DNA from 4 places in the Devosia rhizoryzae genome. Region 2 is predicted to be linked to each of the others. Evidence: predicted binding sites of a transcription regulator. Region 2 holds the regulator's gene; each other region holds the start of a gene.

Region 1 (7,773 bases), 120 kb from region 2:
GCCATCGATGGCGGCTGCTTCGGTCAGCGACTGCGGCACGGATTGAAGGCCGGCGACGAAGAACAGGAAGTTGTAGGAAATCTGCTTCCAACTGGCCGCGATGATGACGAGGATCATAGCCTGATCGCCGTTCACACGGGGGTTCCAGGCGATGCCGAGGCCGCGCATCATATAGGGCAGGATGCCGATTGTGGGATTGAAGATGAACCACCAGAGGATGCCGACAACCACCGGCGCCACGGCGTAGGGCCAGACAAGAAGGGTCGTATAGACCCGGTTGGTGCGGAGCACACGATTGACCGCAACGGCGAGCAGCAGCGACACGCACATGGACAGAATGGTCACCGAAACGGCGAAGACGGCGGTGCGGCTCAGCGAATTGACGTAGTTCGGATCGGCGAACAGGCGGGTGTAGTTTTCGAACCAGATGAAGGTGGTCCTGAAGCCGAAGGGGTCTTCGCGCTCGAAGGAGGATTTGACCGCCTGAAGGGCCGGCCAAATGAAGAAGATCAGCGTCACGGCAAGCTGCGGGAGAAGGAGGAAGTAGGGCAGCAGCTTGTTTGGAAAGATCGTGCGCTTTGTCTGCATGTGTGCGTCCGGCTCGGGAAGAGGACCCCCACCCGGCCTCCCCCTTAAGGAGGGGGAGGAGTAGGCCGGCGGGTGATCTGAAGGAATGGCCGCACTCAATGCGGCTCCTCCCCCGCTTGCGGGGGAGGATGGGTGGGGGCTTGGCTTAGCTATTGGCGGCTTCGAAGTCACGCAGGATCTGGTTGCCGCGTTCCACGGCGGAGTCCAGGGCTTCCTGGGCGGTCTTGGAGCCGGCGAGCAGGGCTTCGAACTCTTCGTCGACGATGGCGCGAACCTGGGTCAGGTTGCCGAAGCGGATGCCCTTGGAATTGGCCGAGGGGGTGCCGCGGGTGATCTGGTTGATCGCGATGTCTGAGCCTGGGTTTTCGGCGTAGTAGCCTTGTTCCTGGCCCAGTTCATAGGCGGCATTGGTGATCGGCAGGTAGCCGGTCTCCTGGTGCCACTTGGCCTGGACTTCGGGGCTCGAGAGGTAGGTGAAGAACTTGGCGACGCCGGTATAGACTTCCGGAGCCTTGCCGTTGAGCGCCCAGAGAGTTGCACCACCGATGATCGAGTTCTTCGGCTCGTCAATGACGTCGTCATAGTAGGGGAGAGGCGCGAAGCCGACTTCGAAGTCGGTTGCATTGGTGATGACTCCAGCGCGGCCAGCCGAGGAGTTCATGAAGATCGCGCATTCCTGCGAATAGAACTTAGGCGCAGCGTCGGCGGCGCCAGCCGGGCCACCATACTGGAAGAGGCCTTCATCGGACCACCTCTTGAGGTTGTCCCAGTGGCGAACCTGCAGCTCGCCGTTGAAGACGAATTCGGTGCCGAGACCGCCAAAGCCGTTCTCGAGCGTGCCGAAGGGCTTGTCGTGCAGGGCCGAAAGGTTTTCGGTCTGGATCCAGGTGATCCAGGCGCTCGACAGGGCGCAGGGAGCGGCGCCGGATTCGACGATCTGGCGGCCCATGGTTTCGAGCTCGGCCCAAGTCTTGGGGGCGACTTCGGGATCAAGGCCGGCTTTTTCGAAGACGTCCTTGTTGTAGTACATGATCGGGGTCGAGGAATTGAACGGCATCGAAAGGATGTTGCCGTTGGTGTCCGAGTAGTAGCCGGTGACTGGGGCGAGGAAGCCTGACGGATCCCAGGCTTCCCCGGCATCAGCCATCAGCTGGTAGACCGGATTCACGGCGCCGGTGGCTGCCATCATGGTGCCGGTGCCGACTTCGAAGACCTGAACGATTGCCGGCTGTTCGTTGGCGCGGAACGCGGCAATGGCGGCGGTCAGCGTCTCGGCATAGCTGCCCTTGTAGGTGGGGACGACGGTGTATTCGTCCTGGCTGTCATTAAAGCCCTGGGCGATCGCCTCGAGCCGCTGACCCAGTTCGGCGTCCATGGCGTGCCACCAGGAAATTTCGGTCTGTGCGAAAGCCGGCGTCGCGGCGAGCATGGCGGCGAGGCCGACGGACAAGCTCAAAGCGGTCTTGGACATGCTTACTCCCTGAAATCTTGCATAGGACGTATTCGTCCGGCGCATATCTGTTGCTGAAATTCGAAATTGTTCAAGAGAACATTTCGGGCAAGCCGCGGCATCCGCCCCGGCTGTGGCGGCCTTCTATGGCGGTTGCTTTTCAGTTTTGTGACAGTGGATCAGCTTGAAAAAGGCTGTGGAAATCCGCGGCCAGACGCCCGGCCTAGTGCTGGAAGACGACGAGACCCGCTGCCGTGGCCATCATGGCGCCGGCGGTTTTGTTGAGGCGGCTGATGGCGCGATCGCTCTTGAACATTTCGCGGGCGGCCGAAGCGAGCCAGGCATAGGTCGAGCAGATGATCAGCAGCATGACGATGACGATGGCCGTCAGTTCGGCAAAAGCGATCGGGCTCATCTGGTTGAGCGGCACGACGGTGGGCAGGATGGCGAGAAAGAAGACGATGGTCTTGGGATTGCCCAGCGTCAGCGAAAAGCCGGCGAGGAAGGTGCGCCAAGCGCCTTCCTTTTTCGGCTTCATCTGCTCCGAGCCCGGGCGTGCGGTCCAGAATTTGTAGGCGACGTAGAGGAGGTAAGCGGCGCCTGCGAAGCGGACGATGATGAAAACAGGTCCAAAGACGGCCGCAACTGCGGCGAGGCCGAAGATGGCGAACATGAAGTAGACGAGGTCACCGGCAAGGATGCCCAGGATCATCGGCACAGCCCCGCGAAAGCCGCCACCCAGCGCCCGTGCCACTACGGCTGCGACGCCCGGACCTGGCACGATCACCGCGATGGAATAGGCGACGGTAAAGGTAACGAGGGTGAAAAGGTCCATTTGGCGGCTCCAGCGGCAGCGGACACTAGCCAAGCGTCGCGTGATTTTCCAGCACGAGGTTGACGCGGGCGCTCAGCCCATTATCTTCAGTCCCATCGCAACTCGACCGGACGGTCCTCGATGGAAATGACCCCTAACGCAATGCCGACCTGCTTTGCCAATGGGGATCTCCATGCCTGCTTCCGTCACGATTTCGCGTCTTTCCTACGTCGGCCCTGACGGCCAGACGCTTTTTTCCAATCTCGATCTTAGTTTTGGTCCCGGCCGAACCGGGCTCGTCGGGCGCAATGGCGTCGGCAAGACCACGCTGTTCCGCCTGATCGCCGGTGAACTTGCGCCCGCGGCGGGAACGGTAAGCGTTACCGGCCGCATGGGTGTGTTGCGCCAGGAAGTCCGGCCGGGCGAGGGCGAGACGGTCGCCGACCGGTTTGGGGTGCGCGAGGGGCTGGCGTTGCAGGAACGCGCGACGAATGGCACTGCGACTGCCGAGGAACTGGCCGATGCGGACTGGACGCTCCAAGCGCGGTTCGAAGCGGCGCTGGCGGAACTCGGTTGGCCGGTCGGCGGCGACACGCTGCTGTCGAACCTTTCCGGCGGGCAGCGGACGCGGGTGGCGCTGGCGGCCCTGGTGTTCGATGCGCCGGACCTGATCCTTCTCGATGAGCCGACCAACAATCTCGACGATGATGGACGGGCAGCCGTCACTGAGTTGCTCGCCGGCTGGCGCGGGGCAGCGATCGTTATCAGCCATGATCGGGCCCTGCTCGAAACCATGGATGCCATTGTTGAACTGACCGGGCTTGGCGCGACGAGCTATGGCGGCAACTGGAGCTTTTATCGCGAGCGCAAGGCGCTGGAGCTTTCGGCTGCGCAGCACGACCTCGATATTGCCCAGCGCCAGCAGCGCGATGCTGCACGGGCGGCGCAGGAGGCGCGCGAGCGGCAGGACAAGCGCGATGCGGGCGGCCGGCGCAAGGCGGCAAAAGGCGACATGCCCAAAATCTTGCTGGGCGGCATGAAGCGGCGCGCGGAAGAGACGTCTGCGGGCCTTCATCGGCTCTCCGAAAAGCAGGCGGATGCGGCCGAGGTGCAGGCGCGGGAAGCACGGGCGAGGATCGAAGTGCTGACGCCGTTTGCGGTCAAGCTGGCATCGAGCGGCGTTCATGCCGGAAAGGTCGTGTTGCGGGCGCAGGGAGTTAGTGGCGGTCATCATCCGGAGCGTCCGGTGATCCGCGACTTCTCGCTCGACCTTGTCGGGCCCAAGCGGGTGGCCATCACTGGGCCGAACGGGTCGGGGAAGACCACCCTGTTGCGGTTGCTGACGGGGTCGCTGGTGCCGAGTTCCGGCTCGGTGCAGATCGGCGGGACGATGGCTTTGCTCGATCAGCAGGTGGCGCTGCTCGATCGCCGCCAGTCGATTGTCGACAACTTTCGCCGGCTCAATCCCGAAAGCTCGGTCAACGACTGCCGGGCGGTGCTGGCGGCCTTCATGTTTCGCAACGATGCGGCGCTGCAGGTGGTGGGCACGCTGAGCGGCGGGGAGATGTTGCGGGCGGGACTGGCTTGTGTGCTGGGTGGCGTGCGGCCACCCATGCTCCTGGTGCTGGACGAACCCACCAACCACCTCGATATCGGAGCGATCGAGGTGGTCGAGGCGGGTTTACGGGCATTCGACGGCGCGCTCCTGGTGGTCAGTCACGACCGGGCGTTCCTCGGGGCCATAGGGATGGAGCGGGAGGTGCGGTTGACCTAGGGCAGACGCGCCAGCCGTTCGGTCAGCAGCTTGTAGAAGCCGTCCGCGTCGCCGCTGCGCATGTAGGTGGCGTTGCGGGGGCGCTCGGTGACGTGCCAGTAATCGACCACGGTCATGCCGACCGTGAGCTCGCTTGCCGTTTCGATTTCGACATTGCAGTGGCGGCCTTCGAAGAGCTCAGGCTGGAGCAGGTAGGCGATGACGGTGGGGTCGTGCAGCGGGGCGCCGGTCCAACCGTATTTCTTGAGGTCGAAGCCTTCCGAGAAGGTCAGCATGTCGTAGACCGCCTGGCCGCTGCGGTTGCCGAGGGCCTTGATAGCGTCGAGGCGGGCAGGGGTCGACTGGATCATGTGGGTGACGTCGAGTGGCTGGATGGTGATCGGCCCACCGCAGCGCATGACCACATTTGCGGCCTCGGGATCGACATAGATGTTGAATTCGGCGGCCGGCGTGATGTTGCCGACCTCGAAATACGCCCCGCCCATCATGACGATTTCCTGGATGCGGTCGGCAATCTCGGGCTGTTTGATTAGTGCCATGGCGATGTTGGTCAGCGGTCCGAGCGTGCAGAGGGTCACGGTCTTCGGCTCGGCATTCATCAGTGTGTCGATGATGTAATCGACGCCGTGCTGGGCTTGCAGCGGGACCTGCGGATCGGGGAGGTCGGGGCCGTTGAGACCAGTGTCGCCGTGGACGTGTTCGGCGGTCACCAGGGTGCGGCGCATGGGGCGGGCGCAGCCGGCATAGACGGGGATGTCGGTGCGGCCGGATAGCTCGACTACCTTGCGCGCATTGATGGCATTTTGGGCAAGGCCGACATTGCCGGCGACTGCCACGATGCCGAGCACTTCGATCTCTTCAGGCGAGGCAAGGGCGAGAAGAATGGCGACGGCATCGTCCTGACCAGGATCAGTGTCGATGATGATTTTGCGCGACATGGAGCTTTCCGAAAGCTTGAGGATTCGGGCCAAGCTTACCCAAGCCTGACGGCTGGGTCGACAGGTTGTAAGGGAGGAACACTTGGGGGTGGGAGACGTTTTCGGCGCAAGTAACTGCGTCGGTGACCACTATGCCCATGCCTGTACCAAAGGCCGTTTCTGCCGACATGTCGCAAAGCCAATTTGAGCGAATTCTCGGCAATGCCGCACGGCTTGCCCTGATCGGTATCGGCTTTGTGGTCCTTCTGGTTTCGCTGCAGGCCGGTCAGGTGTTTCTGGCGCCGGTCATGCTGGCCGTCGTTGTCGGGTTGATGTTCGGCCCGGTTGCCGATCGGCTTGAGGGCTGGGGGGTGCCGCCGGCGCTTTCGGCAGGCGTAGTCGTGCTGCTGCTGTTGAGCGTCATCGCCGGCTTCGCCGTGATTTTCGCCGTGCCGCTCAGCGATTGGATCGCTCGGGCTCCGGTGATCTGGGAGAAGCTGCAGCAGCAGATCGCCAACCTCAAGGAGCCGCTCGAATCCCTGTCGAGCTTCCAGGAACAGTTCAGCTCGGTGCTGGGCTCGGATTCGGCAGTGTCGGTGACGGTCGAGGATGGGAGCGCCATGACTGGCATGGCGATGCTGGCGCCGGCGATCCTCGCGCAGGTTGCGATCTTTCTCGCCAGCCTCTACTTCTTCGTGGCCACGCGCGACCACATCCGGGTGTCGATCCTTTCCATGTGCGTGACGCGCCGGATGCGCTGGCGTACCGCTCATATTTTTCGCGAGGTCGAGCACAAGGTCAGCCGCTTCCTGCTTTCGGTGACCATGATCAATCTGTGCGTCGGCACGGCGGTGACGCTGGCCATGTGGGCGATCGGCATGCCGTCGCCGCTTCTGTGGGGCGCGATGGCGGCGGTGCTGAACTACATCCCTTATGTGGGGCAGGCGGTGATGATCACCGTGCTGCTGATGGTGGGACTCGGCACCGAAACGGAGCTGTTTCGTATTCTCCTGCCGGTCATCTGCTACGCCAGCATCAACTTCGTCGAAGGGCAGATTTTTACGCCGCAGTTCATCGGCAAGACGCTGACCCTCAATCCGTTCGTCATTTTCCTCTCGATTACATTCTGGATCTGGGCGTGGGGACCGGTGGGCGGCCTTGTAGCCGTGCCGATGCTGCTGATCGCGCAGTCGGTGATTGCCCATGTGCTGCCCGGCAAGCCGGTAAAGCCGAAACGTCCCGTCTACCGGACGCGGCAGATGAGCGACCGGGACGAGCTTCTGGCCAATGCTGCGCAGGCCGTCCGCGAGCAGCGACTGGAAGAAGAGGCTGAGCCGGACAAGGGCCAGAAGCGAAAGGAGGAGCGCTTGAGCCCGCCCGCCGGGACGGCACCGGATGGCGTCGACCCGGCTGGCTGACACATAGAAGCCAGTCGAGCCCCTTGCTTGACGCCAGCGCCTTGCCGCACCAGTGTCGCGCCAAAGCGTATTTGGGGTTTCGATGGCGGGCGAAGTAGTTTCCCATGCGGCAGAAGCCGCGCATCATGGCGTGGATCTCGTGCCGATCGTGGCGCTTCTGGCGGCCGGCGTCATTGCCGTGCCGCTGTTCAAGCGATTCGGACTTGGGTCGGTCCTAGGCTATCTGGCGGCGGGCTTGATCCTCGGGCCATCAGGCATCGGGCTGATCCGCGATCCGGCGGCGATCCTTGCTGCGGCAGAACTCGGTGTCGTGCTGTTCCTGTTTATCATCGGGCTCGAAATGGAGCCCAGCAAGCTCTGGGCATTGCGGAAACAAATCTTCGGGCTGGGGGTGATCCAGGTCGCGGTCTGCGGCGCGCTCCTGACTGGGGTTGGTATCCTGCTGGGGTTCGCACCCGCCGTAGCCTTCGTCTTCGGCATGGGCTTCGTGCTGACCTCTACCGCCATCGTCATGCAGATACTGGGCGAGCGCGGTGAGCTGACAACCCCGGGCGGGCAGCGCATGGTGTCGATCCTCTTGCTCGAAGACCTCGCCATCGTGCCGCTCTTGGCGGTAGTGGCGCTGCTCGCGCCATCGACGGGTGAGGTGGATGCATGGACGCGGATCATCGCCGTCGCAGCTGCGATCGGCGCCATCCTGGCGCTGATCTTTGTCGGGCGCCGGATCATGAATCCGTTCTTCGCGCTTCTCGCGCAGGCCAAGGTGCGGGAAGTGATGACGGCAGCGGCGTTGCTGGTCGTGCTGGGCGCGG
Region 2 (7,773 bases):
TTCTCGAAGGCCAATCCAACATGGCGCAAATCTCGCGGACGCCGGAATCGCTGGTTGCCGCAACGATCGGGCAGCATCATCAGTATCCCGACGGACTGGTGCTTTATCTTGGCACCATGTTCGCGCCAGTGAAGGATCGCGATGGCGCCGGCAAGGGCTTTACCCATAAGGTCGGCGATGTCGTCTCCATATCGACACCGAGCCTGGGTACACTTTCTAACCGCGTGAACCTATCTACCGTTTGTCCGCCTTGGACCTATGGCGCGAGCCACCTGTTGCGCGACCTTGCACGCGCGAACCTCCTCTAGATTCTCCCGAAAGGCTTCATCATGACCGAGCTGCACAAGAACCTCATCGACGGCGAATGGGTCGGGTCCGACGGGATCGAGAACATCAACCCGTCCAATATCAAGGAAGTGGTTGGCGTTTATGCGCGCGCCACGGCCGAGGAAACCACGCAGGCGATCGCCGCAGCCAAGGCCGCGTTCCCGGCCTGGTCGCGCTCGGGCATCCTTGAGCGCCATGCGATCCTCTCCAAGGCCAGCCAGGAAATTCTGGCCCGCAAGGCAGAGCTGGGTGAACTCCTGAGCCGCGAAGAAGGCAAGACGCTGCCGGAAGGCATTGGCGAAGTCACCCGCGCAGCTCAGATTTTCGACTTCTTCGCCGGCGAAACGCTGCGCCTTAACGGTGAAATCCTGCCCTCCGCCCGCCCGGGTCTTACCGTCGAGATCACGCGCGAGCCGGTCGGCGTCATCGGCATCATCACGCCGTGGAATTTCCCGATCGCCATTCCGTCCTGGAAGATTGCGCCGGCGCTTGCCTATGGCAATACCGTCGTCATCAAGCCTGCCGACCTTGTGCCGGGGTCAACCTGGGCGATCGTGGATATTTTGCAGCGTGCTGGCCTGCCGAAGGGCGTGCTGAACCTCGTCATGGGCAAGGGGTCTGTTGTTGGTCAGACCTTGCTCGACAGCCCGGATGTCAATGCCGTTTCGTTCACCGGTTCTGTGGGTACGGGCAAGCGCGTGGCCGAGGCTTCGATCAAGGTTGGCCGCAAGTTCCAGCTCGAAATGGGCGGCAAGAACCCGACCATCGTGCTGGACGATGCCGATCTCAAGGTGGCCGTTGAATCTGTTGCGCAGTCGGCGTTTTTCTCGACCGGTCAGCGCTGCACGGCGTCGAGCCGCGTGATCGTGACGGAAGGCATCCACGACAAGTTCGTCGAGGCGCTGGCAGCGCGCACCGCGGGTCTTCGCGTGGGCGATGCCCTTGATAAGGATACGGAAATCGGCCCGGTGGTCGATCCGAACCAGCTCAAGCAGGACACCGACTATATCGAGATCGGCAAGTCGGAAGGCGCCACGATTGCCGCCGGTGGCGAGCGGGTTACGAAGGGCAATGAAGGCTACTTCCTGCAGCCGACGCTCTTTACCGAAGCGACCAACTCGATGCGCATTGCCCGTGAGGAAATTTTCGGGCCGGTGGCGGCGGTGATCCGGGTGAAGGATTACGAGGAAGCGCTCCATACTGCGAACGATACGGAATTCGGTCTAAGTGCCGGTATCGTCACGACTTCGCTCAAATATGCGACGCACTTCAAGCGCAATTCGGAAGCCGGGATGGTGATGGTGAACGTGCCGACGGCCGGTGTCGATTTCCACGTGCCCTTCGGTGGCCGCAAGGGTTCGAGCTATGGTTCGCGAGAGCAGGGCACCTATGCCAAGGAGTTCTTCACCATCGTCAAGACGGCCTACACTGCTGCTGGCTGATCTTTCGCAAAACGTCTTCTACGGGGCCCGCGTGGCCCCGTTTTTGTTAACGGAGGGCTAACGTTTTCGCTGTGTCAGCGCCATGCCGGCGATGATGAGGACGATGCCGAGCGCGCTGGCCCAAAGCGTCACCGGGATACCGCGCGCCCAATCGAAGAGCACACCCGAAACCATCTGGCCGGAGATGACGAGAAGGGTCGAGTTGATGGCACCGATCCGGGTGATGAGCCAGGAGCCGGCGGCCACGAAGATGACGCCGATGGGGCCGCCGAAAAAGACCCACCACGGGATCTCGCCGATATTGGGCGGTATCAGCCCGCCGATGACGAGGCCGACCAGGCTCAAGAAAACGAAACCGACGATGTGGTTCCAGAAGGACGAGATCAGCGGCGAAGTCGAGAGCGACAGACGGCCGTTGACCTGGCGACTGAGAATGACGAGGAGGCCAGCGGTGAAGGCGAAGATGATGGGGATGATCATGCCGCGTTGAGCCCGAAGAGAATGATCAGGAGGCTGCCGGCGACGATCAGGACGACGGCGCCCGCGTCGCGGAGATCGAGGCGGCGCTTGGGGAGGCCGAGCAGGCCCCAGAAGTCGGCGGCGAGGCTGAGCAGAACCTGGCCGGCGAGGCCAAGGGCGAGGGTGCCGGCGAGGGCCAGCGGGGTGTTGACGGATGTCGAGGTCAACATGACGGTTGCGGCGCCGATAATGCCACCCAGATATGCCCAGAGCGGGGCCTTGCCGATCCTGGCCTTCGATGCAGCAGCTTCGGCGCGCTGGTGACGCCAGAGCACGGCGAGGAAGAGGATGGCGGCGACGGTGCCGGTGCCGTGGGCGAGCCAGGACGAAAAGAGCGCGCCGCCGTAGCGGCCGGCTTCGGCATTGATGAAGACGGCGAATGTCAGGAGCACGCCGCTGCCGAAGGCGAGGACGAGGTGCAGCGGTTTGGGCCGCTGCGCGGCGGGCATGGACATGGGGAAAGTCCGATTCGGGAGAGGTGGCGCGAGTTTAGCTGGAGGGCTGGGGCGCTGCCAGCTTCGCGGTGACCAAAGGTAAGAGGCGGTTCCCGGGACGCTATCCACTACCCCCTTCCGAGCGACGCTAAGGCCCGGGGGGCCTAAGCTCTGCTTGCCTTCCCCTCAAGGGGGAAGGTGGGCGCCGGTGGTTGCAGCACCTCAAGCGACGGCGGCGAAGCGTTCGTCGAAGGCGTAGCCGGCGCCGCGGACGGTGCGGATAGGGTCGGATTCGCGGCCACGGTTGATGGCGCGACGGAGGCGGCCAATGTGGACGTCGACGGTGCGTTCGTCGACATAGACGTCGTTGCCCCAGACGCCGTCGAGAAGCTGCTCGCGGGAATAAACGCGGCCGGGGTGGCGCATCAGGTATTCGAGCAGGCGATATTCGGTGGGGCCAAGATGGATGTCGCGGGTGGCGCGGCGCACGCGGTGGGTGGTCCGGTCGAGTTCCAGGTCACCGACGCGGAGGGAGGCGGTGACGAGGTTGGGGTTCGCCCGGCGCAGCAGAGCGTGGATGCGGGCGACGAGTTCGGGGACCGAGAAGGGTTTGACGATATAGTCGTCGGCACCGGTCGTGAGGCCGCGAACGCGTTCTTCTTCTTCGCCGCGGGCGGTCAGCATGATGATGGGGACGCGAGCGGTTTCGTCCCGGGCGCGCAGGCGGCGGCAGAGTTCGATGCCGGAGATTTCCGGCAGCATCCAGTCAAGCAGGATCAGGTCAGGGAGCTTTTCCTGGATCGCCCGATGCGCTTCGTCACCGGATTCGGCGGTGATGACGCGAAAACCCTCTGCTTCAAGGTTGTAGCGAAGGAGGATGGCGATGTCGCCTTCATCTTCGACGACGAGGATGGTTGCGGGCATGGATGTGCTCCGTCGGTCGGGTGGTGACCCGATGGTTCATTGTTGTGGCACCAACCCCCACCTTCCCTCCCCCTGAAGAAGGGGGAGGAGGATGCAACGGCAGTGCCAAGTTTCGGCCTCACCCGGCGCTTTGCGCCGACCTCTCTCGGAGGGAGAGGTGATCAGACCTTGATCTGCTGGCGTTGGAGATCCTGCACGTCGCCGGTGAGCTGCTTGCCGGTGGCGAGATAGTAGGCGCGTTCCGCGATGTTGGTGGCGTGGTCGCCGATGCGTTCGAGGCTCTTGGCGCAAAAGAGGAGATGCGTGCAGGTGGTGATGTTGCGCGGATCTTCCATCATGTAGGTGAGGAGCTCGCGGAACAGTGAAGTGTGCATCGCATCGACCTGGTCGTCGCGGTTGCAGACTTCGACCGAGGCGGCCGAGTCGCGGTTCGAATAGGCGTCGAGCGCATCCTTGACCTGACCCATGACAAGGGCGGTCATGTTCTTGACGCCGTTGTAGAAGGTGGGCTGCAGGTTGATACCTTCGAGCTTGAGCGAACGGCGGGCTAGTTGCTTGGCCATGTCGCCGATGCGTTCGAGATCGGATGCCACATGCACCGAGGTGATGATGGCGCGCAGATCGGAAGCCATCGGCTGGCGGCGGGCGATCATGGAAACGGCCATGTCGTCGATCTTGCGCTGCATTTCGTCGATGCGCTGATCGGCAATGATGGTGACGTCGGCCAGTTCGCGATCGAGCTTGAGCAGGGCGCGGGTGCCGTTCTCGATGGCGGCTTCCACCTGGCCGCCCATTTCGGCGATGGCCTGGGCGAGGCTGTGCAGCTCTTCGTTGTAGGACGTAACGATGTGGTCGGTGCCAGTATTGGGCATTTCAGTTCCTCCAGCCTCGGCGATCAGCCGATGCGGCCCATGATGTAGTCCTGGGTCTGCTTGTTCACCGGATTGGTGAAGATGTCTTCGGTGTCGCCCTGCTCGATCAGGTTGCCCAGGTGGAAGAAGGCGGTCTTCTGCGAGACGCGGGCGGCCTGCTGCATGGAGTGGGTGACGATGACGATGGTGTAGTTCTCGCGCAGTTCGTCGATCAGCTCTTCGATGATGGCGGTCGCGATCGGGTCAAGGGCCGAGCAGGGCTCGTCCATCAGAATGACTTCGGGGCCGACGGCAATGGCGCGGGCGATGCAGAGACGCTGCTGCTGACCGCCAGAAAGGCCGGTGCCGGGCTCGTTGAGGCGATCCTTGACCTCTTCGAAAAGACCCGCCTTGCGGAGCGAAGAGATGACGATCTCGTCGAGATCAGCCTTGTTCCTGGCAATGCCGTGAATCTTGGGGCCGTAGGCGACGTTTTCGTAGATCGACTTGGGGAAGGGGTTGGGCTTCTGGAACACCATGCCGATGCGGGCGCGCAGTTCGACAACGTCGAGGTCCTGCGCATAGATGTCCTGGCCGTCGAGCTCGATGCGGCCGCCAACCTTGGCGCCTTCGATCGTGTCATTCATGCGATTGATGCAGCGCAGGAAGGTCGACTTGCCGCAGCCCGACGGTCCGATAAAGGATGTGACGGCGCGATCGGGGATGTCGATCGAGATGCCGTGCAGGGCCTGCTTGGGACCGTAATGGACGGTGACGTCGCGGGCGGTGAGACGGATCTGGCGATCCATAAGTTCGGCGGGGTTCATGGAGCTCGATACCGTTTGCTGGGTCATCTTGGGCTTGCCGGCGATCATATCCATAGGGGAATTCTCCAGTTGGGTCATGCGCGGCGCTCCAGACGGGTACGCAGGAAGATAGCGACGGCGTTGAGAAGGATCATGAGGCCCAAGAGCACCAGAATTGCGGCTGAGGTGCGCGCCTCGAAGAAGTTGCGGTTTTCGTTGCCCTGCCAAAGGAAGATCTGGACCGGCAGCGCGGTGGCCTGATCGACGACGGAGCCGGGGATCGAGGCCACGAAGGCGCTCATGCCGATCAGCAGGAGCGGCGCCGTTTCACCCAGAGCCTGGGCAACGCCGATGATGGTTGCGGTGAGGATCGAGGGGAAGGTCACGGGCAAGACGTGGTGGAACACCATCTGGGTGCGGGAGGCACCCAGCCCAAGTGCCGCCTGACGCAAAGCAGGGGAGACGCCCTGCAGCGCCGCGCGGGTGGCAATGATGATGGTAGGCAGGGTCATCAAGGTCAGCACGAGACCACCGACCAGCGGGGCGGAGCGGGGCAGATGGAAGAAGTTGATGAAGACCGCGGCGCCAAGGAGACCGAAGACAATCGAGGGCACGGCCGCCAGGTTGTTGATGTTGACCTCGATGAGATCGGTAAAGCGCGATTTTGGCGCGAACTCTTCAAGGTAGATGGCGCTGGCGACTCCGATCGGGACGGCCAAGACGATCACCACGAGCATCATGTAAAGCGAGCCCATGAAGGCGCCGGCCAGGCCTGCCGACGCGGGGGCGGAGCGGCTATCGACATTGGTAAAAATGCCCCAGGCGAAATCCTGCGTGATGGTGCCGTTTTCCTCCAAGGCGTCGATCAGCTGGCGAGCGGGGGCCGACAGCTGCTGCTGGGCGTCACCCAGGGTGCGATCGATATTGCCCTTGACCCAATTGTCGGTATTGGCAGAGGCGAGAAGGTCGAAGCGGACGGTCTGGCCCATCAAATCGGGATTGGCGACGAAGGCTTCACGGATCACGTGGCGAGCATTGGTCTCGGGGATGCTCAGGATCTGCCGGCTGTCGATCTCGAGATCGGCCGGCGTGACGCTGCGCATCGAGGCTTCGACGACATTGTTCCAGTTCAGCATGGCGATGCTGCGCTGCCAGGCAAGGATGGCTGCATTGTAGTCGGCGATGGACTGACCTTCGGCGCGGACTGGACGCGGATCAGCGCCGATCAGTTCAGGATCAAAGGTCACGTCGAGATGGAGATTGGCCTGCCAGAAGGCTGGGACACCCTTGCGCAGAACGTCGGCAAAGAGCAGGCCCACGAAGCCGAGGGCGGCGCAGATCGCGAGGATGCCCAAGGCGCGGAACAGCTGTTCGCTGCGGTGACGCTTGCGAAGACCGTCACGGATGGTCTGGGTGCGCTTGGCGGCGGCCGCGCGACCGGAGCTCTGAAGTTCGCTCATTCGTACTGTTCCCGGAAGCGGCGGACGATGTAGAGGGCCACGATGTTGAGGATAAGGGTCATGACGAAGAGGGTCAGACCCAGTGCAAAGGCGACAAGGGATTGCGGACCGGTGAAATCGGTGTCGCCGGTCAGCTGATTGACGATCGAGACGGTGATGGTCGAGATCGGCTCGAGCGGCGTTCCGCGCAGCACCGGGCTGTTGCCGGCGGCCAGAACCACGATCATGGTTTCGCCGATGGCACGGCTGACGGCGAGGAGGAAGGCACCGACAATGCCGGGGAGGGCGGCGGGCAGGAGAACATTGCGGATGGTTTCGGACTGGGTGGCGCCCAGGCCGTAGGCACCATCGCGCAGGGACTTGGGCACCTGGTTGAGGATGTCGTCACTAAGCGAGGAGATGAAGGGGATGATCATGATGCCCATGACCAGACCTGCCGTCAGGGCACTGGTGGCGCTGATGTTGAGGCCAATCGCGCCACCCGCATTGCGCAGGAAGGGGCCGACGCTGACGAGGGCGAAGAAACCGTAGACGATGGTCGGGATACCGGCGAGGATTTCGATCAGGGGCTTGACCACGGCGCGCACCTGGCGCGGGGCGTATTGGGACAGGTAGATCGCGGTCATCAGGCCGATCGGAACGGCGACGAGCGAAGCGATCGCCGCGACCCAGAGGGTGCCGGTAAGGAGCGGCAGGAGCCCGTACTGGCCATGATTGCCGGTGCCGGTCGAGGAAAAGCCGGGGTTCCAGACAGTTCCGAAGAAGAAGTCGACCGGGTTGATGAAGCTGAAGAAGCGGATGGCTTCGGATAGAAGCGAAAGAACGATGCCGACTGTGGTCAGGATCGCGACTGCCGAGCAGAAGATCAAAAGCGCGGTAACGACGGTTTCGACGATGTTGCGGGCGCGCAGGCGTGGCGTGATCCGGGAGCGGGCATAGAGCAGGCCGAAGATGCCGACGGCTGCGACCGCCGCGATCAGGGCGAGAAAAGTGATCAGCTGGAAATTGCG
Region 3 (7,773 bases), 440 kb from region 2:
CCGTTGCGCTTGAAAACGATGCGGGCCGTTTCCTTGGTGTGGGTGTAATAAAGGTAGAGCGCGCGCTCGCTGGCCGCCTGAACCGGCGCCGAAACAAGCACTGCAGACAGGGTCAGCAGCGCAGCAAATACCAGCCGCACCAAAGCCCGTCCCTTGAACACATTCGATACCGTCACGCCAAACTCTGCCCGGTTAGTGTCAGATATGGTGGACGTTAGCGCTAAACCGAAACGAATTTCTTAACGCTAACCAGATGTGAACCGGTACCTCCCCTGCTCACAGCCTCGTTATTAAGGGTAAATCCGGGCACAACCAAGGCGAAATTGTAAAGGGGGAGTTAAGCAGGCGGCACCCGATGGCTGTGCGATAGCCTCCCTCCCCTCGAGGGGGAGGGTAGCGGCGCTAGGCTCAAAGAGCCGTAGCAGAGCTGGGTGGGGTGGGGGCGAGTATTCGGAACTCGGTCGCGGATGTAGGATGTCAGGCGCGTGTGGCCCCACCCCACCCTAGTTCCGCTACGGCCTGCCGGCCAAGCTGCACTACCCTCCCCCTCAAGGGGAGGGGTGCAGGAGCCGAAGCTTCAAAGGCTCATTAAGGGGCCAGTTCTTCCGGTGCAGTCTCCACGGCCGCAATGATCGCGGGCGCGGCCGTGGGTGCTAGACCCATGGCGGCGATCAGGGCTTCGTTGTGGCCGTAGACGTCGCCATAGGAGCGGAGCGTGCCGTCGGGGTCGGCGCGCAGGGTAAAGTAGGCGAGATGCACCGGAATTTGGTGCTCCGGGTTCACCCAGCGTTCGGATGGGCCAAACATGCCCTCGAGCGAGGCACGGGAAATGTTGGGCTCATTGGCCATCAGCGCGCCGGCAAATTCCATCGGGTTTTCGACGCGGACGCAGCCATGGCTGAATGCCCGCGAAGAGCGCCCAAACAGCGACTTGGACGGCGTATCGTGGAGGTAAACGTCGTGCTTGTTGGGGAACAAGAACTTGATCTGACCCAGGGCGTTGTCTGCGCCGGGGCGCTGGCGGACCTTGAAGGGGAAATAGCTGGTCGAAACCTGCGACCAATCCACCTGCCAGGGGCTGACGACATTGCCCTGGTAAAGGAGGTCCATGTTCTTGGCGTCGGTATAGCCCGGGTTGCGCAGGACGGCCGGCGCAATCTCGCCCTTGATGATCGACGACGGAACATTCCAGTAGGGGTTCACGACCACATGCCGGATATTGTCCGAAAAAATCGGCGTCTGGTTCTTAGTGGTGCCGACCACAACGCGGGTCGTGTATTCGGGCTTGCCGTTGCGCTGGATGGTCAGCTTGAATTCGGGAATGTTGACGAAGACGTTGAAGTCGCCGAGATCGCTCGGCATCCAGCGCCAGCGCTCCATATTGGCGATGATGTCTTCGCGACGGGTGGCGGCGCCACCGTTGAGCGCGGCAACAGTCGCCGGCCCGATGATGCCATCGACTTCGAGGCCCTGTCCTTCCTGGAACATTTTGACGGCGTCGACGGTCAGCTCGTCATAAAAGCTCGAGGTCGAGGTCGAGGCCGTGACCTTGAGCCGTTCGCGAATGGCGGGAACGCGCGTGTCGGCGCCACCGGGACGCAGGACCGGGCCGTTACCGATTGGAGTCGGGCGCTTGGTGGTGTCGGTTTCGAAGCTGGCCAGCGCCTTGCGCAGGGCCAGGAATTCTGGGTGGTGGGGCTGCAGCTCGTTGAAGATCGCGACCGGGTCTTCACCCGAGACCAGGCGCTCGAGGATTGCGGCTTCGTTGATCGGCTTGGGCTGGATATCGAGCAGTTCATTGACCGACTGCGGGCGAATGCGGCCGTTATGGATATGGTGCGCATAGCGCATCGTGGCCGATGTGAAGGCGGTTTCCAGCGTCGCAAGCGCTATGGAATCGCCCTTGAGACGCGACATGTCGAGTTCGGGCGTGAGGTAATCGGACGGGCGGAGGCCTTCGGCTTCGGCATTCTCGAATACAGCGATCAGCTTGTCGGCGGCGTCCGAGAAGGTGACCTTGCCGACGGCATCTTCGCTCAGCCAGATGGGCTCGAAGTGACGTTCGCCATAAAGGAAATAAAGGCGCTGGGCTTCTTCATGCGCGGCGGTGTCGGGGCGAGCGCCATAATAGGCAGCGGAGAGGCCGGACTTGATGGTGCGCCCAAGATCGCTTTGTGCCGGAGCGATGACGACGCGGCTGGCTTCGAGGGCCGCCACGGCTTGCTGGGCGAAGGTTGGGTGCGCAAGGCTCGTCGAGGCCAGAAGGGCGACAACACCGACCAAAAGCTTATGCATGGATGCTCCTTGACGCTGCGGCAGCCTGGCCGACTCCGGTCAAAGAGCGTGCCGCTCAAAAATTCATAAACCGCAAAGCTTAACGCGAGCAATCACTCGCAACTTCGTGAAACGGGCTTGTGGCAGAGGCGCAACGGGGCACCCGGCCGAAGCCGGATGCCCGAGCTCAAAAGACTAGAACTTGTAGTTCACACCGGCGCGGATGACGCTGAAGCGCTGGGTGACATCGCGATTGCCGAGGCCGGGAAGGCCGTTGTAGGCCTGGCTGCCGAGATCGACGTAAAGGTATTCGGCCTTGAGCGAGAGGTTCGAGGTCGCCTGGGCTTCAAGGCCCACGCCCGCGGTCCAACCGAGGTGATTGGCGCCCTGCGAGGTGACCACGCCGGCATTGTCGACCTGAGCCGAGCCGCGGCCATAGGCGACGCCGAGTGTCGCGAAGGGCATGACCTGGCCGATGGGAATACCAGCACGGCCGCGTACAGTGCCGTAGAAGTCGGTCTTGGCGGTAAAGGTGCCGCCGCCGGGATTGGCCTGGCTATAGCCGATATTGGCCCAGTTGAGATCGGCTTCGCCGCCGAGCACGAAACCGCCCATATCCATGTTGTAGCCGGCGGTGCCGCCCAGCGTCCAACCCTGGGAGTTGTTGTTGGTGGTGCCTGCGCCCACAGCGGGGCTTACATTGGTCGTGCCCCAGCTGTAGCCGCCGCTGACGCCGGCATAAAAGCCGGTCCAGTTGGCGGAAGACGAACCGGCGAAAACCGGCGACGAAGCTGCGCTGGTATTGGTCCAAAGATCCGCCGCAAAGGCAGAAGTGGAGAGGGCGACAGATGCGAAAAGCGCAATGCCAAGACGTTTCATAATAGGGGCCTCGCGGTTAATTATTGAGGGCAAAATCGACCCAAAAATTTAACGTCGGGGTAAGAAACGTGGTTAACGGCTCGCCTTTTCAGTCACGATTTAAGTGATCGTTATCCGTCAGGCGGCGTCGCTGATCAGCCCCTCGGCGAGACCATATTCGTGCAGCTTGCGATAAAGCGTCGAGCGGCCGATGCCCAATGCGCGAGCCACCCGCGACATGCGGCCGGCGTGATGAGCAATGGCAAATTCGATCGCCGCGCGCTCGATATCGGCAAGGGCATGAAGCTCGCCGCCATCGTCGAGGAAGCGGTCGCGCTGCTTGGGGGCGGGGAGGTCCGGTCGCAGCCGGGCAGGGGCGGCGTCGATGTGGATCGGTGCCTTAAGCACGGTGGCCAGTTGGACGGTGCGCAGCGCTTCCTCGCGGCCAGCAGCATGGGCGACGATCTGCGGGAAGTCTTGAGTCTCGAGGAAGGCGCCGTCGGCAAGGACGATCGCGCGGTAGACGGCGTTTTCGAGCTGGCGGATATTGCCGGGCCAGTCATAGCTTTTCAGCAGCTCGGTCGCGGCGGGGGTAATACCAAGGACGCGCTTGCCGGCTTCGGCAGAGAAGCGGGCGATGAAGTGCGCGACCAGATCGGCGAGGTCATCCATGCGCTCGCGCAGCGGCGGCACGTAAATGGGAAAGACGTTGAGGCGGTAGAACAAGTCCTCGCGGAATTCACCGGACTTGGCGAGATTGAGCAGCCGCCGGTTGGTGGCCGAGATCACCCGGACATTGACCTTTTCGTGCCTTGTCGAGCCGACCGGCTCGATCTCGCCTTCCTGAAGCGCGCGCAGGAGCTTGACCTGGGTTTCGAGCGGCAGCTCGCCCACTTCATCGAGGAATAATGTGCCGCCATGGGCCTCGGCAAATTTGCCCTGCTGGTCGGCATGGGCGCCGGTAAAGGCACCCTTCTTGTGGCCGAAGAGCACGGATTCAACGAGGCTGGGCGGGATGGCGCCGCAATTGACGGCAACGAAGGGTTTGCCGGCGCGATCTCCCGTGCCCTGGATGATGCGGGCGACGAGTTCCTTGCCAACGCCGGTTTCGCCTTCGATCAGTACCGGAATGGCGGACTTTGCGGCCTTGCTGCAGAGGGTCAAGACGCGGGCCATGGCGGGCGCCGCGGCGATCATGTCGGAACGCGAGAAGGTGCCGGACTTACGTGCATGTTCGGCGCGGATGGCGGTTTCGAGCGCATCGAGCTTCATGGCATTGCGCAGCGAAACGATCAGCCTCTCGGGCGCCACGGGCTTGACGAAATAGTCTGCCGCGCCCTGGCGCATGGCGGAGATGACGGTTTCGAGCGAAGCATTGGCGGTCTGGATGATCACGGGCGTGGTGAGGCCTTCCTTGCGCATGGCTTCGAGCACGCCCATGCCATCAAGATCGGGCATGACGAGATCGAGGATCATGGCGCCGACCTGGCGATCCTCGCGCAGAATGGAGAGGGCCTGCTCGCCGCCGGTCGCAGTGATCGGCTTGAACCCGGCCCGGTTGGCGACCTCGGCGGTCAACCGCAATTGCACCGGATCATCGTCCACCACCAAAACACGCGTCATCGATACCCCAATCGAAAAGTCCAACGGCGCACGAATCTTGATGTGCCGTTTTGGGAAGACGATGCCGGGCGGGGTTTAAGAGGGCGTTAATGCTGAAGATTTCGTGGCTAAAGAAAAAGGGCCGCGGCGGTTAAGCCGTGACCCTCCAGAGCGTTTCAGTTTTGGAGCCGCTTACTGCTGGGCACCCTGGAGCTTATAGAGTTCGTCCTTCACTTCGAGTTTCTTGCGCTTGAGAGCGGAGACCGCCAGGTGGTCGGATTGACGATCCTGCAGTTGCGAGAGGATTTGCCGATCCAGTTCCTGGTGGCGCCGGGTAAGCGCTGCGATGTGGCCTTCAGTCGTCATAGTAACTCCTTAAAGCGTCATGGACGGGGGTATCGTCACAAAACTTTCGCACTTTGTCGACCGCTAAGGCTCACTTTGGAAAGGTGATGCAAAATGGGCAATGATCGAGTAACCAGAGATGCGAGAGAGGCCCGTGGAGCACCGGTTTTTTCCATGTTGTTGCTGAGCAAGGAACAAGAAGCCCAGTTCGGACTGGAGCTGGCGACCAAGCGGCAGGAGCATGCCGACCTCGATGCTGCCATAATTACGCTCACGCAATCGCAGTTCGCGGACCGCATGCTGATCCAGCGATTGAAGAAGCGGAAGCTGACGCTCAAGGACCGCATCGTGCAGCTGGAAAACATCCTCCTGCCCGACATCATTGCCTGATCCCAAAACTTGGGCTAATGGCGGACTTTGCGGAGCGGCACGGGGGACAAAGCCATGCTCAAGCCAAAGGTCGCCATCGTCATGGGCAGCCAATCGGACTGGCCCACCATGCGGCTGGCCGCTGAAACCCTCGAAACTCTCGAAGTCGAATACGAGGCGCGCATTGTTTCGGCGCATCGCACGCCCGAGCGCATGGTGGATTTTGCCACCAATGCAAAGGCTGAAGGCGTCAAGGTGATCATTGCCGGGGCAGGGGGCGCAGCGCATCTGCCGGGCATGATCGCGGCCATGACGACGTTGCCGGTTTTTGGCGTGCCGGTGCGCTCCAAGGCGCTGAGCGGCATGGATAGTCTTTATTCCATCGTCCAGATGCCGGGCGGTGTTCCTGTCGGCACTTTGGCGATTGGCGAGCCGGGCGCAATCAATGCGGCGCTGCTTGCTGCGTCGGTTCTGGCGCTGAGCGACGACGAGCTCGATGAGCGGCTGGAGCTTTATCGCGCGCGACAGACCGCATCCGTGCCGCAGTTTCCCTCCGACACCGAGTAGCGCCTTGACCGACTTCAAACCCCTTCCGCCCGGCTCCACCATCGGCATCTTGGGTGGTGGCCAGCTCGGGCGCATGCTGGCGCTGGCAGCGGCAAAGCTTGGATTGAAGTCGCATATCTATTGCCCGGATCCGCAAAGTCCGGCCTTCGACGTTACGCCGCTCAAGACCGTGGCCGCCTATGACGATCACGAAGCGCTCCGCGCCTTTGCCGCGCAGGTGGACGTGGTCACCTATGAGTTCGAGAACGTGCCCGCAGCGTCGGCGGAAGTTCTGGCCGGATTGAAGCCGCTCCGTCCAGGCGCCAATGCGCTGGCGATCTCGCAGGACCGGCTGGCAGAAAAGAGCTTTCTCGCCTCCAAGAATATTCCCGTGGCGCCCTACCGGGCCGTGCATTCGATCGACGAGTTGCGGGCGGCGATCGCCGAGCTTGGTCTCCCCGCAGTGCTCAAGACAACCCGGCTTGGCTATGACGGCAAGGGACAGCGCGTGTTGCGTGAACCGGGCGATGCGGAGACGGCTTTCGCGGAACTGGCGCCGCATCCATTGGTGCTCGAAGCCTTCGTGCCCTTCGAAAAGGAGATTTCGGTGGTGGTGGCACGCGGGCTCGACGGAACGGTGCGCGCCTTCGATGCCGCTGAAAACGTGCATCGTCACCACATTCTTCACACCTCGACCGTTCCGGCCGATGTGCCGGCGGGGGTCGAAAAGCATGCAGCCATGCTGGCCAAGGTCATTGTCGTGGCGCTCGACTATGTCGGCGTGCTTGGCGTTGAGTTCTTCGTCATTCCCGGTGACCGCCCCACACTGATGGTCAACGAGATCGCGCCTCGGGTTCACAATTCCGGCCACTGGACGGAAGCGGTGTGCCTCACCGATCAATTCGAGCAACATATCCGCGCGGTAGCTGGGTGGCCGCTGGGCGATCCGCGGCGCATGGCGGATGTGGTGATGCAGAACCTGATTGGCGACGAAGTCGAGATCGTGCCGGGCGGGCTCGACGGCGACACCCAGCCGCATCTTTACGGCAAGGCCGAAGCGCGTCCGGGGCGGAAGATGGGGCACATCAACCGCATCGTGCGGGGCTAGGCCACCCCTCATCCGGCGCTGCGCGCCACCTTCTCCCGCAAGGGGAGAAGGGAAGACAGGATCTCCGCTTCATCTTCCTTCTCCCCTCGCGGGAGAAGGTGCCCTAAGGGCGGATGAGGGGGGCTTATCTCGCCAGCCAAGCCCGCATTGCTTCTATGACTGCCAGCGGGTTCTCCAGCGTCGAGACATGACCGGCTTCCGGAAACACAACCATTTCCGCATCCGGAATGGCCGCCGCCATTTCTTCAGCTAGCTCCGGTGGAGTCAGACGATCTTCCGCACCAACGCCTACCAGAGTTGGAACCTTGATGCCGGCAAGATGCGGACGCGAGTCGGCGCGGCCCATAATGGCTTCCTGCTGCCGGTAATAGGCAGCGTCGCCGACGCGCATCGCCATGTCGTGCACCGCGTCCCCGACCGGACCGCCGACATGATGGGCGGCGAGGAGGTTGGGCAAAGAAGTGCGAGACACCAGCGACGCCTTGCCCTGGACGACCAGCGCCATTTCTGCGCGTCGGGCGGTCTTCCGTTCTTCCGTGTCGGGGCGGGCGGAGGTGTCCAGCAGGGCCAAATGCGTCACCCGCTCTGGCGCCTGGCGCATGATCTCGAGCGCCACGTAGCCGCCCATGGACAGGCCAGCAAGAGCGAAGCGGGCGGGCGCCGAGACCAGG
Region 4 (7,773 bases), 1.3 Mb from region 2:
CCCTGCAGGGCTGTGGTTTTTGTCATTGCAAATTCACATGAGAGGCGTAGAGCCGGAACAGCGACATCAGTTGTCTAATATAGTAGACAAGTTAGGGCAAGCGTCATGACCGATCCTCTCCGAAAACGCGCATTGGACGTGCTAGCGGCAGCGCCGGCCAAGGCGTTGGCTGAGCGCTGGGACGCCTTCGAGCCAAAGCCCGAGCACCAGCGCATTCGCGGACCCGAAACCGGCCTCGTCATGGTGCGCGGCCGCGCCGGTGGTGGCGGCGCACCGTTCAACCTCGGCGAAGCAACGGTCAGCCGCGCGTCGGTGCGCATCGGTACCGGGGAAGTGGGGCACGGCTACCATCTGGGCCGCGACCACGCCAAAGCCGAGGTCATCGCCGTGATCGACGCTCTCCGGCAACACGACGCGGCACGGATTGACCAGGAGATCATCACCCCGCTCGCCACGCTTATCGCTCAAGCCGACACGACCCGCCGCGAGGAAGCGGCGGCGACGCGCGTCGACTTCTTCACCATGGTGCGGGGAGACAATTGATGTTCAGTGCAGGCTTCGCCGACCCCGTGCACGACGCACAACAGGCCTTTCGCGCCACTCTCGATGCGCTGGCCCGCCCCGGGACGACGCATGTCCTGGCGAGCGCCCAGGAAAAGATCGGAGCCATTTCGGCCGATCTTGCCAGCATCATGCTGACCTTGACCGACCATGACACGCCGATCTGGCTGTCGCCCAACCTCCTAAACGACGACACAAGGCAGGCCATCGGCTTTCACACCGGCGCGCCGAACACGAGCGACCCGGCGCAGGCCATGTTCGCTTTCATCGAAGGCGCGCTGCCACGCCTCGACCAGTTCAATCTTGGCACGCAGGACTATCCCGATCGCTCGACGACAATGGTCGTCGCCGTGCCGGCGCTTGAAGGGGGGCCCGACTTGGTCCTCCGCGGCCCCGGCATCGAGGACCACTGGCATATTTCGCCGCAGGGCCTGCCGGACGACTTCGTCACGCAATGGTCGGCCAACCGCGACCTTTCTCCGCGCGGCATCGACATGCTGCTGGTTAGCAGCGGCAAGGTCATGGGCCTGCCGCGCACGGTCCGTATCGGGGAGGCGCACTAATGTATGTTGCCGTAAAAGGCGGTGAAGCCGCCATTTCCAGTGCCCATCGTCTCCTGGCAGACCGTCGTCGAGGCGACCGCTCGGTGCCCGCCCTGCGGCTCGACCAGATCGTCGAGCAGCTCGGCCTCGCCGTCGACCGCGCCATGGGCGAAGGTTCGCTCTATGATCGTGAGCTGGCGGCACTCGCCATTCTCCAATCGCGCGGGGACCTGATCGAGGCCATCTTCCTGGTCCGCGCCTACCGCACCACGCTGCCGCGCTTTGGCTATTCGGAACCCATCGATACCGGCACGATGCGGATCGAGCGCCGCGTCTCGGCCACCTTCAAGGACCTGCCCGGCGGACAGATGCTGGGTCCGACCTTCGACTATACCCATCGCCTGCTGGACCCGAGCATTGTCGGTGAAGATGCCGAGGCGCCGGTTCTGCGCGAAGCCGATGCCCAACAGGCGCCGCGCGTTACCGACCTTCTCGGCCGGCAGGGGCTGATGGAGCCCGATGGCGAGACCGACCCGGATCGTGATGTCGGCGACCTGACGCGCGAGCCTCTCGACTTCCCGCTCGATCGTGACCTCCGGCTGCAGGCTCTCGCTCGCGGCGACGAAGGGTTCTTGCTGGCGCTGGGCTATTCCACCCAGCGCGGCTATGGCCGCACTCATCCCTTTGTCGGCGAAATCCGCATCGGCGAGGTCGATGTCGAGTTCGACATCCCCGAACTCGGCTTTGCCGTAAGCCTCGGCCAAATTCGCGTCACCGAATGCCAGATGGTCAACCAGTTCAAGGGCTCGGCGAAGGTGCCGCCGCAGTTCACCCGCGGCTACGGCCTGGTGTTCGGCCAGGCCGAGCGCAAGGCCATGTCCATGTCGCTGGTCGATCGGGCGCTGCGGGCGATGGAATTCGGCGAGGACGTGGTTGCGCCGGCGCAGGACGAGGAATTCGTCATCTCGCACTCCGATAACGTCCAGGCCACCGGCTTCGTGGAACACCTCAAGCTCCCGCATTACGTGGATTTCCAGGCAGAGCTCGATCTCATCCGGCGCATGCGCGCCGAACACGACGGCATCAAGGAGGCAGCGGAATGAACGGCGTCGCCAGCTACAACTTCGCCTATCTCGACGAACAGACCAAGCGGATGATCCGCCGCGCCATCCTCAAGGCCGTGGCCATTCCCGGCTACCAGGTCCCCTTCTCCTCTCGCGAAATGCCCATGCCCTATGGCTGGGGCACCGGCGGCGTGCAGGTGACGGCCTCGATCATCGGGCAGGATGACGTGCTCAAGGTCATCGACCAGGGAGCCGACGACACCACCAATGCCGTCTCGATCCGCGCCTTCTTCGCCAAGGTCGCCAATGTCGCCACTACGACGCATACGGCCGAGGCCACCATCATCCAGACCCGTCACCGTATCCCCGAGCGAAAGCTCGAAGCGGGGCAGATCCTCGTTTACCAGGTGCCGATCCCCGAGCCATTGCGCTTTCTCGAGCCGCGCGAAACCGAAACGCGGAAGATGCATGCGCTTGAGGAATATGGGCTGATGCATGTCAAACTCTACGAGGACATCGCGCGCCACGGCCGCATCGCCACGACCTATGCCTATCCGGTCAATGTCGAGGGGCGCTATGTCATGGACCCGTCGCCGACGCCCAAATTCGACAATCCCAAGATGCACCGCTCCCAAGCGCTGCAGCTTTTCGGTGCCGGCCGCGAACACCGCATCTATGCCGTGCCGCCCTTCACCGACGTGGTCAGCCTCGACTTCGAAGACCACCCCTTCGAGATCCAGCATTTCGAGGCGCCCTGCACGCTTTGCGGCGCCGAAGGGGTCTATCTCGACGAGGTCATCCTCGATGACCGGGGCGGGCACATGTTCGTCTGCTCCGACACCGACCATTGCGAAGAACGGCGCGAAGCCGGGCATGTCGGCGCACAGGGCATTCGGGAGGCAGCGGAATGAGCGATCAACCTCTTCTCCGCGTCGAAAACCTCACCAAGAATTACGGCACGCGCATCGGCTGCGCCGATGTCAGCTTCGAACTCTGGCCGGGTGAAGTCCTCGCCATTGTCGGAGAATCCGGCTCGGGCAAGACAACCCTGCTCAACACGCTTTCCGCGCAACTCGAGCCGAGTTCAGGCCAGGCGCTTTACCGCATGCGGGACGACAATTTCCGCAACATCTACGACCTTTCGGAAGCCGAGCGACGCTTCCTGACCCGTACCGACTGGGGCTTCGTGCATCAAAACCCGGCCGATGGCTTGCGCATGACCGTCTCGGCCGGTGCCAATGTCGGCGAGCGGCTGATGGCGGTTGGCGATCGGCACTATGGCCGCATTCGCGACACCGCGCTCGATTGGCTCGGCCGGGTCGAAATCGCCGTTGATCGCATCGACGATCAGCCGCGCTCTTTCTCGGGCGGCATGCGGCAGCGGCTGCAGATCGCGCGCAATCTCGTCACCGGCCCACGACTCGTCTTCATGGATGAGCCCACGGGCGGGCTCGACGTTTCGGTGCAGGCGCGGCTCCTCGATCTCCTGCGCCAGCTCGTTGGCGAACTGGGGCTCGCCGCCATCGTCGTCACCCACGACCTCGCCGTCGCCCGGCTCCTCAGCCACCGCATGATGGTGATGAAAGGCGGTCGCGTCATCGAGGCGGGCCTGACCGACCGCGTCCTCGACGATCCGCGCGAGCCTTATACCCAGCTTCTGGTCTCCTCGATTTTGCAGGTGTGACGATGACAGCCCTTCAGGTGCGCGATCTGCGCAAGAGTTTCACCATGCACCTGCGCGGCGGCGTGGTGCTGCCGGTGGTTGAAAACGTCACCTTTGCCATCGAGGCGGGCGAATGCGTCGTGCTCGGCGGGCCATCCGGCACGGGCAAAAGCTCGATCCTCAAGATGGTTTACGGCAATTATGGCGTCGATGGCGGCTCGGTCCTTATCGACGGCATCGACCTCGTCAGTGCCGATCCGCGCACCGTCCTGACCCTGCGCCGCGACGCCATCGGCTATGTGTCGCAATTCTTGCGCACCGTACCGCGTGTTTCCGCGCTCGATGTCGTGGCCGAACCGCTGGTGATCCGCGGCATGAACAAGGCAGAGGCGCAGGCGAAGGCCGGCGCGCTTCTCCATCGCCTCAACCTGCCAGAGCGCCTCTGGGCCCTGCCCCCGGCAACCTTCTCGGGCGGTGAACAGCAGCGCGTCAACATCGCCCGCGGCTTTATCACCCACCATCCGGTGCTGCTGCTCGATGAGCCCACAGCCTCGCTCGATGCGGCCAACCGCCAGGTCGTGGTCGGCATGATCGCCGAAAAGAAAGCAGCAGGCGTTGCCATGCTCGGCATCTTCCACGACGAGGATGTGCGCGCCCAGGTCGCCGACCGCATCATCGACGTCACCGGCTTTGCTCCTAAGGTGGCGGCATGAGCACGCGTCTTTCCGAAAATGCGCTGGTTCATCCCACCGCAACGGTGATCGACTCCACGCTCGGGCGCTATACCGAGATTGGCGAGGGCTCGACCGTGTCGAAGTCCAGCATCGGCGACTATTCCTATTGCGTCGAGAACACGCAGATCGCCTATGCCCAGATTGGCAAGTTTGCCAATATTGCGAGCCATGTCCGCATCTATGCCTCCATGCACCCGATGGAGCGCGCTTCGCTCCATCACTTCACCTACCGCTCCGCCTGGTATTTTGAAGACGCCGAAGACGACCATGACTTTTTCGACTGGCGTGCCGGCAACGGCATCACCATCGGACACGACACCTGGATCGGTCATGGTGCCGTGGTCATGCCTGGGGTCCGCATCGGCAATGGCGCGATCATCGGCTCCAATGCAGTGGTCACCAGGAATGTCGCCGACTTCGCCATCGCCGTTGGCGTTCCGGCACGCACGATCAAGCAGCGCTTTTCCGATAACGTCGCCAGCCGGCTCGACCGGCTGGCCTGGTGGGATTGGGATCATGACAAGCTGCGCCTGGCGCTGCCGGATTTTCGGTCGTTGGGGATCGAGGCGTTTCTGGAGAAGTACGAGTAAGGGGCAGGCACACCTGCCGCGACAACCCACCGCATGTATCCCGTGCAATGTCATGGAACCGTCACGGCTTCGTAATCGGACCGTTGCGTGATCCCCATAGGTCAGGCCCACCAAAAAGGCGGGGCGACCCTGATGCTCAAGATTTCGCACGTAACACGACGGTTCGGTGACAAAGTCGCCGTCAACGATGTGACGCTCGAAATCCCGCAAGGCCAGATGGTCGGCATTATCGGCCGCTCCGGCGCCGGCAAGTCGACGCTTCTGCGCATGATCAACCGGCTCAACGACGTGTCTTCGGGCTATATCCAGTTCGACGGCACCAAAGTCAGCGAACTCAGGGGCCAGGCCCTGCGGAACTGGCACCGCGACTGCGCCATGATCTTCCAGCAATTCAACCTCGTGCCACGCCTCGATGTCATCACCAATGTCATGCTGGGCCGCCTCAATGGCCGCAATCCGCTGCTGAACCTCCTTCAGGTCTTCTCCGCCGACGAGCAGCTCGAAGCGCTCAAGGCGCTCGAGCGTCTGGATATCGCCCCGACCGCGATGCAGTGGGCGCAGACCCTCTCCGGCGGTCAGCAGCAGCGCGTCGCTATCGCCCGCGCCTTGATGCAGCAGCCCAAGATGATCCTTGCCGACGAGCCGATCGCCTCGCTCGATCCGCGCAATGCTCAGATCGTCATGGATAGCCTCCGCGACATCAATGCCGAAGGCATCACCGTCATCACCAATCTCCATACCCTCGATACGGCGCGCGCTTACTGCGAGCGTATCGTCGGTATGGCGCAGGGCAAGGTGGTGTTCGACGGCACGCCCGACGAGCTCACCACCGATGTGGCGCGCTCCATCTATGGCGCCGACGGTTTGAAGGAGGCCTTTTCGGAGGCCATGACCTCGACCGCCATTGCGCCCGTCCAATACCTGCCGCGCACCCCTACAAATGCCCAGCAGGCTCCCTGATCCGGCACAGAACCGGACCCTTCGCGTCACCAAAGGAGATCTCCCGTGATCCGCACTCTGCTTCTGGCCTCCGTGGCCCTGTCGATGTCTTCAGCTGCCTTCGCGCAGGACGTATCCGTGCTCCGCATCGGCCTTGATGGCGGCGAAAACGAAGCCGACCAGCTGCGCCGTTCCGAATGCGTCGCCGAGCCGCTCAAGGCGGCGACCGGCGTTTCGGAAGTTCAGTTCTTCCCCTCGCCCGACTATAATGGCGTGATCCAGGGCCTGCTCGGCGGCACCATCGACATCGCCATCATGGGCGCTTCGTCCTATGCCGCGATCTACCTCCAGGACGAAAACGCCGTCGACCCGGTGCTGACCACCCAGCAGGAAGACGGCTCGACCGGCTACCACACGATCATGGTCGCCCGCGCTGATAGCGGCATTACCGATCTCGCCTCCACTGAAGGCAAGACGCTTGGCTTTGCCGATCCGGACTCCACCTCCGGCTATCTGATTCCCTCGGTTGCGCTTCCCACCGAACTGGGCAAGCCGATCGACGAATTCTACGCCGAGACCGGCTTTGGCGGCGGCCATGAAAACCTCGTCCTCGGCGTTCTCGACGGCCAGTTCGACGTCGGCACGACTTTTGGTTCGGGCCAGGGCGAATTTTCGGAAGGCTATACTTCCGGCAACCTCCGCATCATGGTCGACAAGGGCCTCCTCGACATGGATGACCTCGTTGAAGTCTGGCAGAGCCCGATCATCCCGAACGGCCCGCTGATGGTTTCCAATAAGCTGCCTGCCGACATGAAGGAAAAGGTCACCGCCTTCTTCAAGGGCCTGCCGGAAGCCGATTTCGAGTGCTTCGACGCCTTCACCGCCGGCGGCTACACCAACTTCGTCGATGCCGACCAGACCATGTACCAGACTATCATCGACGCCCGCCGCTCGGTCATCGGCAGCTGATTTCGATCCTTGGCTGCGGTCGACACGTCACCGCAGCCTTTCCCAAACGCGATGTCATCCCCGCGCAGGCGGGGATCCATCCTGAGATCTCAAGATGGACCCCGGGTCAGGCCCGGGGTGACATCGGGTTTGTGGGGGCAACAAGCCTATGACAGACACCAGTCAATCGCTCTCGCCTGCCGGCGAAACGCTGCTGCGCCACTATCGCAGCCAGGTGATGACGCGGCGGGTTTATACGATCATCGGGGTCGTGGGCGTGCTGGTCGCGCTGGCGCTGGCCATGAACTATGCCAATGCCGCCAATTCGGGGAAGTTCATCGAACGCCTCCCCTATATGTTCGACTTCATCAAGAACTTCGTGCCGCGCGATCCGCTCGAGATCTTTCGCGCCATGTTTGCCCTGGAGTCCCCCTATTTCGACGGCTCGGCGAAGTATGACTATACGTCCAGCCGCGTTTATCTGACCGACAGCCTCTACATCCCAAACTTCATTTATCAGCTGATCGTCACGGTCAACATCGCCGTCGTCTCGACGCTGATCGGCGGCACCATCGCCTTTTTCCTCTGCTTTTTCGCCGCCACTAACCTCGTTGGCGCCGGCGCCGTGCGCTGGTTCGTGCGCCGCATCATGGAAGTTTTGCGCGCTTTTCCAGAGATCGTCATCGCCGGCCTCCTCACTGCCGTGCTCTCGATCGGACCGATCGCAGCCAT

The links. Region 2 encodes PhoB, which activates phosphate uptake and scavenging genes when phosphate is short. Its sites were predicted from a motif close to TGTCATNNANCTGTCAT; they were not measured.
Region 1: the regulator PhoB is predicted to act here: its motif matches at 2,196-2,212, upstream of ugpB (sn-glycerol-3-phosphate ABC transporter substrate-binding protein UgpB).
Region 3: the regulator PhoB is predicted to act here: its motif matches at 5,134-5,150, upstream of JI748_RS00720 (YdcH family protein).
Region 4: the regulator PhoB is predicted to act here: its motif matches at 5,203-5,219, upstream of phnC (phosphonate ABC transporter ATP-binding protein).

Annotation. Positions count from the first base shown of each region.
Region 1 is NZ_CP068046.1:716,158-723,930, forward strand. It holds gene ugpA (sn-glycerol-3-phosphate ABC transporter permease UgpA) at 1-588, opposite strand, end outside; gene ugpB (sn-glycerol-3-phosphate ABC transporter substrate-binding protein UgpB) at 734-2,059, opposite strand; gene JI748_RS03645 (LysE family translocator) at 2,262-2,873, opposite strand; gene JI748_RS03650 (ABC-F family ATP-binding cassette domain-containing protein) at 3,046-4,626, shown strand; gene JI748_RS03655 (nucleoside hydrolase) at 4,623-5,564, opposite strand; gene JI748_RS03660 (AI-2E family transporter) at 5,696-6,961, shown strand; gene JI748_RS03665 (monovalent cation:proton antiporter-2 (CPA2) family protein) at 7,044-7,773, shown strand, end outside.
Region 2 is NZ_CP068046.1:591,389-599,161, forward strand. It holds gene JI748_RS02945 (fumarylacetoacetate hydrolase family protein) at 1-308, shown strand, start outside; gene JI748_RS02950 (aldehyde dehydrogenase family protein) at 330-1,769, shown strand; gene JI748_RS02955 (DMT family transporter) at 1,827-2,249, opposite strand; gene JI748_RS02960 (DMT family transporter) at 2,246-2,743, opposite strand; gene phoB (phosphate regulon transcriptional regulator PhoB) at 2,945-3,646, opposite strand; gene phoU (phosphate signaling complex protein PhoU) at 3,808-4,518, opposite strand; gene pstB (phosphate ABC transporter ATP-binding protein PstB) at 4,542-5,324, opposite strand; gene pstA (phosphate ABC transporter permease PstA) at 5,399-6,763, opposite strand; gene pstC (phosphate ABC transporter permease subunit PstC) at 6,760-7,773, opposite strand, start outside.
Region 3 is NZ_CP068046.1:153,452-161,224, forward strand. It holds gene JI748_RS00700 (DUF882 domain-containing protein) at 1-176, opposite strand, end outside; gene JI748_RS00705 (L,D-transpeptidase family protein) at 589-2,295, opposite strand; gene JI748_RS00710 (outer membrane protein) at 2,470-3,153, opposite strand; gene JI748_RS00715 (sigma-54-dependent transcriptional regulator) at 3,271-4,755, opposite strand; gene JI748_RS00720 (YdcH family protein) at 4,927-5,100, opposite strand; gene JI748_RS00725 (YdcH family protein) at 5,254-5,469, shown strand; gene purE (5-(carboxyamino)imidazole ribonucleotide mutase) at 5,524-6,015, shown strand; gene JI748_RS00735 (5-(carboxyamino)imidazole ribonucleotide synthase) at 6,020-7,102, shown strand; gene JI748_RS00740 (alpha/beta fold hydrolase) at 7,227-7,773, opposite strand, start outside.
Region 4 is NZ_CP068046.1:2,865,188-2,872,960, forward strand. It holds gene phnF (phosphonate metabolism transcriptional regulator PhnF) at 1-26, opposite strand, end outside; gene phnG (phosphonate C-P lyase system protein PhnG) at 106-543, shown strand; gene phnH (phosphonate C-P lyase system protein PhnH) at 543-1,124, shown strand; gene JI748_RS13990 (carbon-phosphorus lyase complex subunit PhnI) at 1,124-2,206, shown strand; gene JI748_RS13995 (alpha-D-ribose 1-methylphosphonate 5-phosphate C-P-lyase PhnJ) at 2,203-3,078, shown strand; gene phnK (phosphonate C-P lyase system protein PhnK) at 3,075-3,851, shown strand; gene phnL (phosphonate C-P lyase system protein PhnL) at 3,854-4,543, shown strand; gene JI748_RS14010 (DapH/DapD/GlmU-related protein) at 4,540-5,154, shown strand; gene phnC (phosphonate ABC transporter ATP-binding protein) at 5,287-6,114, shown strand; gene phnD (phosphonate ABC transporter substrate-binding protein) at 6,160-7,062, shown strand; gene phnE (phosphonate ABC transporter, permease protein PhnE) at 7,211-7,773, shown strand, end outside.